4 regions of the Streptomyces sp. GL_140 genome follow, and region 2 is predicted to be linked to each of the others. Evidence: riboswitches for the same ligand, from Rfam matches in the RefSeq annotation. Region 2 holds a riboswitch; each other region holds the start of a gene.
The links. A riboswitch is a leader RNA that binds a small molecule or an ion and turns the genes downstream of it on or off. The one in region 2 is predicted to bind cobalamin.

Region 1 (2,190 bases), 1.4 Mb from region 2:
AGATCATGCTGATGCCGGACATGACCTCCCTGAAGGACGACGACCCCGGCGTGCTCGCGAACGCCCTCGCGGATCTGGGCAAGGCGCCCTCCGCGCACCGGCTCCCCGACGGACGCCTCGTGGTCTCGCCCTTCAAGGCGGAGGCGCGCAGCGCCGCCTGGTGGAGCCAGGTCATGGACCTCCTGAAGTCCCGGCACGGGATCCGCACCGCCCTGGTCCCGCTCTTCCTCGACTTCGACGGCAGCAACACCCAGTTCGCGCCCATCAGTTACGGGTTCTCCGAGTGGGGCAGCCGAAGCTACGTCGGCCAGCAGAGCTCCACGGGCGACGTCCGGCAGGCGCACGCCCTGGGCAAGGTCTGGATGCAGCCCGTGTCGGTCCAGGACGCCCGCCCCAACCAGGGGATCTACGACGAGGCGGGCAACACGGCAACCCTGCGCGCCACATGGACCCGCGCCATCGAGGACGGCGCCGACTGGGTCCAGCTCACCACCTGGAACGACTACAGCGAGGGCAGCCAGTTCGCCCCGTCCCTGCACAACGGATACGCCTACCTCGACCTGTGCTCGTACTACCTCACCAAGTTCAAGACGGACAGCTGGCCCGAGATCGTCCGCGACACCCTCTACCTGACCTCCCGCACCCAGTACGCCGCCGCCGGGCCGACCGGGGGCCAGTCTCTCGTGATGTCACTGCGCAAGGGCAGCGCCGCACCCCGGGACACGGTGGAGGTGCTGAGCTTCCTGTCGGAGCCCGCGAGCGTCCGTACGGCCGTCGGATCCGCCAAGGGCGCGTACGAGGCCCGGTCCGGGGTCCACTCCGAGCTGCTGGCGCTGAACCCGGGCACCAGCTCGGCGACGGTGGTGCGGGACGGGAAGGCCGGGGCGCGGGTGGAGCTGCTCTACCCCGTGGACCGCAAGGTGGACGTGCAGGACCTCCAGTACTACGCGGCCACCAGCGGCCGAAGCTAGGCCGGGCCGGAAGGCCCATGCCCCGGGACCTTCGTCACCCAATATGTAGTGGTTGTCGGTGCAGCCCACATCCATATGTAGTGTTGGCTCTGCCGGTTCGGCGGGATTCGGATGCTGCTCGCGCACATCCGCCCCGACCGAGTCACCAGGGAATCCGGTGTGAATCCGGGACTGCCCCGCAACGGTTGTGTCCACCCCGCGTGGACGAGTCCGACCCCTGCCGGCATGTGATCCGTACTTCCGTGCCAAGCCTCGTGGGAGGGCTGCCGTGACTGCTGTCGTCGATGCCGTAGAGACCGTGACCGAGTACCTGGACCGCCGGGACTGGCGGGTGAACGCCAACGCCAACCAGGGCTACTCGCTCGGCGGCCTCATCCTCAACACGGCGGGCAAGATCACCGCGAACTACTGGCTGGAGCAGGTCTACCCGGCGGACGTGGCCCGCGCCCACCGCGAGGGCGACTTCCACATCCACGACCTGGACATGCTCTCCGGCTACTGCGCCGGCTGGTCCCTGCGCACCCTGCTGACCGAGGGCTTCAACGGGGTCCCCGGCCAGATCGACTCCGCTCCGCCCCGGCACCTCTCCTCGGCCGTGGGCCAGATCGTGAACTTCCTGGGCACCCTGCAGAACGAATGGGCGGGCGCCCAGGCCTTCTCCTCCTTCGACACCTACCTCGCCCCCTACGTCCGCCTCGACGCGATGACGTACCCGCAGGTCAGGCAGTGCATCCAGGAGCTGGTCCACAACCTCAACGTGCCCTCGCGCTGGGGCACCCAGACCCCCTTCACCAACCTCACCTTCGACTGGACCTGCCCCGAGGACCTGCGCGAGCAGATCCCGGTCGTGGCGGGCGAGGAAACCGGCTTCACCTACGGCGAGCTCCAGGCCGAGATGGACCTGATCAACCGGGCGTACATCAAGGTGATGACCGAAGGGGACGCCACCGGCCGGGTGTTCACCTTCCCCATCCCGACCTACAACATCACCCGGGACTTCCCCTGGGAGAGCGAGAACGCCGAGCGGCTCTTCGCGATGACGGCCAAGTACGGGCTCCCGTACTTCCAGAACTTCATCAACTCCGAGCTCGAACCGAACATGGTCCGCTCCATGTGTTGCCGCCTCCAGCTCGACCTGAAGGAACTGCTCAAGCGCGGCAACGGCCTCTTCGGAAGCGCCGAGCAGACCGGTTCGCTCGGGGTCGTGACCCTCAACTGC
Region 2 (2,190 bases):
CCGCTTGAGCAGGGCCGCCAGGTGCATGAGGTTCCAGCTCATGAAGGCCGTGTTCCGGTTGGTGAAGTCGTTCTCGGGGCCGCCGGAGCCGGGGTCCAGGTACGAGGGACCGGGCCCGGCCTCCCCGATCCATCCGGCGTCGGCCTGCGGCGGGATCGCGTAGCCGAGGTGCTGGAGGCTGTAGAGGATGTTCATGGCGCAGTGCTTGACGCCGTCCTCGTTGCCGGTGATCAGAGCACCGCCGACGCGCCCGTAGTACGCGTACTGGCCCTGTTCGTTCAGGATCGAGGAGCAGGCGTAGAGCCGCTCGATGACCTGCTTCATCACCGAGCTGTTGTCGCCGAGCCAGATCGGGCCGCACAGCACGAGGATGTCGGCGTCCATGATCTGGCTGTAGAGCACCGGCCACTGGTCCTCCTCCCAGCCGTGCTCCGTCATGTCCGGCCAGACGCCCGTGGCGATGTCGTGGTCGACGGCCCGGATGAGCGAGGTCCGCGCTCCGGCCGCCTCCATCGCGGCGCGGCTCCTGGCGATCAGACCCTCGGTGTTGCTGGGCTCGGGTGACCGCTTGAGCGTGCAGTTCACGTACACGGCGGTGAGGTCGGAGTAGTCCACTCCCCCACCCTCCGCGCCGCCGGGCACGGTCGCCACCGGACCGCGCCCGTACGGGTTCCGGTTTGTTGCCGCCCGTGCCGCCGACTAGGGTCAATGGGCCTTGGTGTTCGGGAAACCGGTGAGAAACCGGTGCGGCCCTCGCCACTGTGATCGGGAAGTCCGGCTCCACTCCTGCGGGAAAGCCACTGGGCTGCGCGGGAGGTTCCGTGCTGCCCGGGAAGGCGGAGAGCGGACGTCAACCCGTGAGCCAGGAGACCGGCCGGGGCGCGTTGTCCATCCACGAGGTGCTGGAGAGGTCTCCCCACTCATGCATATAGCCGAGGGGTTTCTACCCCCTTTGCACGCGGCCGCCTGGGGCGCCGCGTCCGCTCCCTTCGTCGTCCACGGCGTCCGCTCGCTGACCCGCGAGGTGAAGGCCAACCCGGAAAGCACCCTGCTGCTCGGCGCGGCCGGGGCGTTCACCTTCGTCCTGTCCGCCCTGAAGATCCCCTCGGTCACGGGCAGTTGCTCGCACCCCACCGGGACCGGGCTCGGGGCGATCCTGTTCCGGCCGCCGATCATGGCGGTGCTCGGGACCATCACCCTGCTCTTCCAGGCCCTGCTACTGGCCCACGGCGGCCTCACCACCCTCGGCGCCAACGTCTTCTCGATGGCCATCGCCGGCCCGTGGGCGGGCTACGCCGTCTACCGGCTGCTGCGCGGCGCGGGCCTCCCGCTGATGGTGACCGTCTTCTTCGGCGCCTTCTTCGCGGACCTGGTCACCTACTGCGTCACCAGCGTGCAGCTCGCCCTGGCCTTCCCGGACCCGGCTTCCGGTTTCCTCGGCGCGCTCGTGAAGTTCGGCGGGATCTTCGCGGTCACCCAGGTGCCGCTGGCCGTGAGCGAGGGGCTGCTGACCGTCCTCGTGATGCGGCTTCTGATGGCGTCGAGCAAGTCGGACCTGGTCCGGCTGGGTGTCGCCCAGCTGACCTCCGGCCGTACCGGGAAGCAGGAGGCGGCGGCCGGATGAGCAGGAACGCGAAGATCAACACCCTGCTGCTGCTCCTGGTGGCCGCACTCGCCGTCCTCCCGATCGCGCTCGGCCTCGGCGAGGGCAAGGAGGAGCCGTTCGCGGGCGCCGACGCGCAGGCGGAGGCGGCTATCACCGAGCTCAAGCCGGACTACGAACCGTGGTTCTCCCCGCTGTACGAGCCCCCCTCCGGGGAAGTGGAGTCGGCGCTGTTCGCCTTGCAGGCGGCGCTGGGCGCGGGCGTGCTCGCGTACTACTTCGGCGTCCGCAAGGGCCGCCGCCAGGGCCTCGCCCAGGCCGCCGCCGGAGCCGGTACGGCCGCCGCCGCCCGGGAGTCGTAGGCGGTGCTGCCGATCGACGTGGCCGCGCACGGCAGTCGCTGGCGCGGCCGGCACCCCCTGGAGAAGGCCCTGCTCGGGATCGGGCTGACGGTCACCGCCGTCTGCCTGCCGCCCTGGCCGGGCGGCCCGCTGGTGGCCGCCGCCACGCTCGCCGTGCTGCTCGGCCCGGCGGGCGTGACCGGGCGGCAGCTGTGGCGGGCCTTCCGGATCCCGCTCGGCTTCTGC
Region 3 (2,190 bases), 5.0 Mb from region 2:
GGGCCACGCGGAGCTCGTCGGTCTGCGGGAACGAGCCGATGGTGGTGGTCGGCAGGAGCGGCAGCCCCAGGTGGGTGCGCTGGGCGGCGGAGCGCTCGGCGTACGACTGGGACCGCCGGCCGTCCGCGTCGGTGACGGCCGCGGTACGGGCACGGACGGCGGGGTCGTGGGTGAGGGCGGAGCCGGCGCGGGAGGCGAGGTCGGCGCGGTTGGCCGCCAGCTCGGCGGCGATCACGTCGGTGCCCTGGGCCAGGCCCCGGGCGAGGGTGACGATCTCCGTGGTCTTCTGGCGGGCGAAGGCCAGCCAGCGCCGCACCTGCGGGTCGACCTCCCGCTCGGCGGCGGCGTCCAGCGGGACGTGCAGCAGCGAGCAGGAAGCGGCCACGTCCACCCGCTCGGCCAGCCCGAGCAGGGTTCCCAGGGTGGACAGGGACTTCTGGTAGTCGTTGATCCAGATGTTGCGGCCGTTGACCACGCCCGCGACCAGGCGCTTGCCCGGCAGCCCGCCGACCGCAGCGAGACCGTCCAGGTTCGCGGCGGCGGAGTCGGTGAAGTCGAGGGCGAGACCCTCCACCGGGGCGGCGGCGAGTACCTGCAGCGCGTCGCCGAGCCGGCCGAAGTAGGAGGCGACGAGCAGCTTCGGCCGGTCGGTGGCACCTCCCAGCTCGCGGTAGGCGCGGGCGGCGGCGTTCAGTTCGGCCGGGGTGCGGTCCTGGACCAGGGCCGGCTCGTCCAGCTGGACCCACTCGGCGCCCGCGGCGCGCAGGTCGGCGAGGACCTGGGCGTAGACGGGCAGCAGCCGGTCGAGCAGGGTCAGCGGCTCGAAGTCGGGGGCCACGCCCGGCGCGGGCTTGGCGAGCAGCAGGTAGGTGAGGGGGCCGACGAGGACGGGACGGGCGGTGTGTCCGAGGGCGAGGGCTTCCCCCAGCTCCGTGACCTGCTTGGTGGAGTCGGCGGCGAAGACGGTGTCGGGGCCGAGTTCCGGGACGAGGTAGTGGTAGTTGGTGTCGAACCACTTGGTCATCTCCAGCGGGGCCACGTCCTGTGTGCCGCGGGCCATCGCGAAGTACCCGTCGAGCACGTCGGCCTCGACGGCCGCGCGGTGGCGGGCGGGGACGGCACCGACCATGACACTGGTGTCCAGGACGTGGTCGTAGTACGAGGAATCACCGGTCGGCACTTCGTGGACGCCTGCGTCGGCCAGCTGCTGCCAGTTCGAACGGCGCAGGTCGGCCGCGGTCCGGCGGAGGGCTTCGGCGGTGACGCGGCCCTTCCAGTAGCCCTCGACCGCCTTCTTCAGTTCGCGGTTCTGACCCTGGCGGGGGTAGCCGTACACGGTGGCTCGTGCTGCCGCGGCTGCGGGCTTGGCTGTCACGGAACTCTCCTTCGCGAGATGTGTCCAGGAACGCCCCGATGACGGGACGTGGACGCGAAGGGAGGACAGAACGCGCGGACCACGTGGCGGGAGAACGCCGCACGTGCCGCTCGCTGTGTACGCCGACCCGCCCACGAGGTCACCGGGATCTCCGCATGCGGAATCGTCCGCGTGCGGGCAGTGGCAGGTCTTCGGACTCGCGGGCACGCCTGCCGGTCTCCCGGCGGGCACCTACTGGCCGTCGCTTCCCAGGACCGTTGTCCGGTCCCAGTGCGTATGACAGCGGTCGTTCCCACTCACCGCTGCGGGGCAGTCCCGGATTCCCACCGGGTTCCCTCTTACGACGCATCCCGCCTGGCGGACGGGGGCGAACCAGCTGCGAGATCCACACTAGGCGGCCGAACTAAAGAATGAGGAGAGAAGTCCAGATACCGGATGCCGAATCGTGATGCCCGCGCGGGGGGAGAGCCGAGGGCGGGTGGTGCACCCGGGTCACTGCTCGCCGCGCCCCACGGCCTAGGCTTCCAGTGGCCCGGGCGACCAGCTCCCGCGCACGACAGGAGACGTACCGCACGATGAATCGCGACGACCCGGCACTCGACGACCCGGTCGGCCAGTCACTCGGCGGCCACCACGCACGGTTCGCCCGCCGGATCGGCCGGGCCGCCACCTACCTTCCGGGCGTCGCGACCTTCTCCTCGGTCTCCGCCGACGCGGGCGCGGCGGAATGGGCCGACCTGGCGCGGCTGCTCGGTCCGGGCGAATTCGCCGACATGTTCAGCTGCCCGGCCGATCCGCCGCCCGGCTGGGAGCCG
Region 4 (2,190 bases), 2.2 Mb from region 2:
GCCGCGTACGTCCACGCGCACCTCGATGCCGTACACCGGGCGATCTCCGACGGCGCGGACGTACGCGGCTACTTCCTGTGGTCCCTCCTCGACAACTTCGAGTGGTCCTACGGCTACGCCAAACGGTTCGGTGCGATCCACGTCGACTACGACACCCTGGAGCGCACGCCCAAGTCGAGCGCCCACTGGTACGCGGCCGTGGCACGCACGGGCGAGCTGCACGTTCCCGGTAGCGCATAGAGCCCTGCGGGTCGCTCCGGTTCACGGATTCCGCCGGCATCCTCGGTAGCGTGGCCATCTGCTGCATGGAGCGTCCATGTGTCCGGATGGTCCGTGCGCGGGCTTCCGGCGGAAAGTGATGAGGCGAGGCGGCCATGAGTGAACTGACGAAGCCCGAGGTCGATGTTCCGGAGGGTGATGCTCCTGCCGAGCTGACCGTCCGGGACCTGGTCGTCGGGGACGGGCCCGAGGTGAAGCCGGGGATGGTGGTCAGGGTCCACTACGTCGGGGTGACCTTCGCCTCCGGGAAGGAGTTCGACGCCTCCTGGGACCGCGGCGAGCCGTTCAAGTTCGCCCTGGGCAGCGGCAAGGTCATCAAGGGGTGGGACCGGGGGGTGAGGGGGATGAAGGTCGGCGGCCGGCGCGAGATCATCGTTCCCCCGCGGCTCGGCTACGGCAACCAGTCGCCCTCGCGGCTGATCCCGGCGGGCTCGACCCTCGTCTTCGTGGTCGACCTGATCGACTCGTATTCGAGCACGACCGGGTGGAGCAACTCCTAGCACCTCGACCTGCTTGATCTCCGCTCGGCCGTCGCGCTCGCGCCGGCCGACGTGCGCGCGGACCATGCGATTGAGCCAACTACGGGCGCGCCGACGCCGGGGGTGGACTTACTAGGACGTCCAACTATATGTTCGTGGGCAAAGGTCCGCGGTGCAGGGAAGCCGGTGAGAAACCGGCACGGTCCCGCCACTGTGACCGGGGAGTGTGCTGCCATCCACACGCCACTGACGAGGTCTGTCGGGAAGGCGGGCGGCACGCGGGGATCCGGGAGTCAGGATACCGGCCGCGGAACGTTCCGTGTTGTCCACGAGGATGGAGCAGACACGCATGGCACCGGTTTGTACCCACGACCCTGGTGATCCGGCGGAGCGCGCGCACCACCTTTCCGCGCGCTCGTAGTTCTCACGACCTTCCCCGCGGCGTGCCCCATCCGGCCCGTCCGCGGCTGCGTCGTGCCATCCCCGGATCCAACCTGACGAGAGCAGGCACCCATGGTCCGCGAGCTCACCCATTTCATCGGCGGCAAGCACACCACCGGCACCTCCGGCCTCTTCGCCGACGTGTACGACCCCAACACCGGCTCGGTACAGGCGCGCGTGCCGCTCGCCGGGCGCGTCGACACCGAGGCCGCCATCGAGAACGCGCAGGAGGCGCAGGCCGAGTGGGGCCAGTGGAACCCGCAGCGCCGTTCACGCGTACTGCTGCGCTTCCTGCAACTGGTCGAAGGGGAAAGGGACTCGATCGCTCGGCTGCTGTCCGCCGAGCACGGCAAGACCGTCGCCGACGCCCACGGCGACCTGCAACGCGGGCTGGAGGTGGTCGAGTTCGCCGCCGGGATTCCGCACCTCATCAAGGGCGAATTCAGCGACAACGTGAGCACCGGGATCGACGTGCACTCCCTGCGCACGCCGCTGGGCGTCGTCGCCGGGATCACCCCCTTCAACTTCCCCGCGATGATCCCCCTTTGGCAGGCCGCCCCCGCCCTGGCCTGCGGGAACTCCTTCGTCCTGAAGCCCTCCGAGCGCGATCCGTCCGTACCGCTGCGGCTGGCCGAGCTGTTCCTGGAGGCGGGCCTGCCGCCGGGCGTGCTCAGAAGTCATCTCATTTGGGCTTCGCGGGTAGACTGTCGGCCATGGTGGGGATCGTTGAACGGCTGGTGCCGGACGAGCTGTGGGAGCTGTTCCAGCGGGTGGTGCCGGACGCGCCGTCGCGGCCTCAGGGCGGTGGGCGGCGCCGGCATGGTGACCGTGAAGTACTGGCCGCGATCGTGTTCGTCGCGACGTCGGGTTGTACCTGGCAGCAGCTTCCCAAGGCATCGTTCGGCCCCTCGGGGGCGACAGCCCACCGACGATTCTCCGAGTGGAGCGAGGCCCGGGTGTGGGCCAAGCTCCACCGGCTGGTCCTCGACGA

Region 1: linked by a shared signal. The riboswitch ahead of AC3IYJ_RS33815 (ribonucleoside triphosphate reductase) and the one ahead of AC3IYJ_RS27170 (energy-coupling factor ABC transporter permease) in region 2 are both predicted to bind cobalamin.
Region 3: linked by a shared signal. The riboswitch ahead of metE (5-methyltetrahydropteroyltriglutamate--homocysteine S-methyltransferase) and the one ahead of AC3IYJ_RS27170 (energy-coupling factor ABC transporter permease) in region 2 are both predicted to bind cobalamin.
Region 4: linked by a shared signal. The riboswitch ahead of AC3IYJ_RS37330 (aldehyde dehydrogenase family protein) and the one ahead of AC3IYJ_RS27170 (energy-coupling factor ABC transporter permease) in region 2 are both predicted to bind cobalamin.

The regions. Positions count from the first base shown of each region.
Region 1 covers NZ_CM174404.1:7,274,630-7,276,819, forward strand. Annotated here, with positions in the region: gene AC3IYJ_RS33810 (glycoside hydrolase family 71 protein) at 1-971, shown strand, start outside; cobalamin riboswitch at 1,048-1,210, shown strand; gene AC3IYJ_RS33815 (ribonucleoside triphosphate reductase) at 1,189-2,190, shown strand, end outside.
Region 2 covers NZ_CM174404.1:5,856,117-5,858,306, reverse strand. Annotated here, with positions in the region: gene AC3IYJ_RS27175 (flavodoxin family protein) at 1-651, opposite strand, end outside; cobalamin riboswitch at 700-893, shown strand; gene AC3IYJ_RS27170 (energy-coupling factor ABC transporter permease) at 923-1,624, shown strand; gene AC3IYJ_RS27165 (energy-coupling factor ABC transporter substrate-binding protein) at 1,621-1,965, shown strand; gene cbiQ (cobalt ECF transporter T component CbiQ) at 1,969-2,190, shown strand, end outside.
Region 3 covers NZ_CM174404.1:869,318-871,507, reverse strand. Annotated here, with positions in the region: gene metE (5-methyltetrahydropteroyltriglutamate--homocysteine S-methyltransferase) at 1-1,375, opposite strand, end outside; cobalamin riboswitch at 1,541-1,768, opposite strand; gene AC3IYJ_RS04100 (GNAT family N-acetyltransferase) at 1,951-2,190, shown strand, end outside.
Region 4 covers NZ_CM174404.1:8,029,526-8,031,715, reverse strand. Annotated here, with positions in the region: gene AC3IYJ_RS37340 (GH1 family beta-glucosidase) at 1-240, shown strand, start outside; gene AC3IYJ_RS37335 (FKBP-type peptidyl-prolyl cis-trans isomerase) at 375-779, shown strand; cobalamin riboswitch at 912-1,082, shown strand; partial or broken gene AC3IYJ_RS37330 (aldehyde dehydrogenase family protein) at 1,272-1,871, shown strand; one part of gene AC3IYJ_RS37325 (IS5 family transposase) at 1,913-2,190, shown strand, end outside.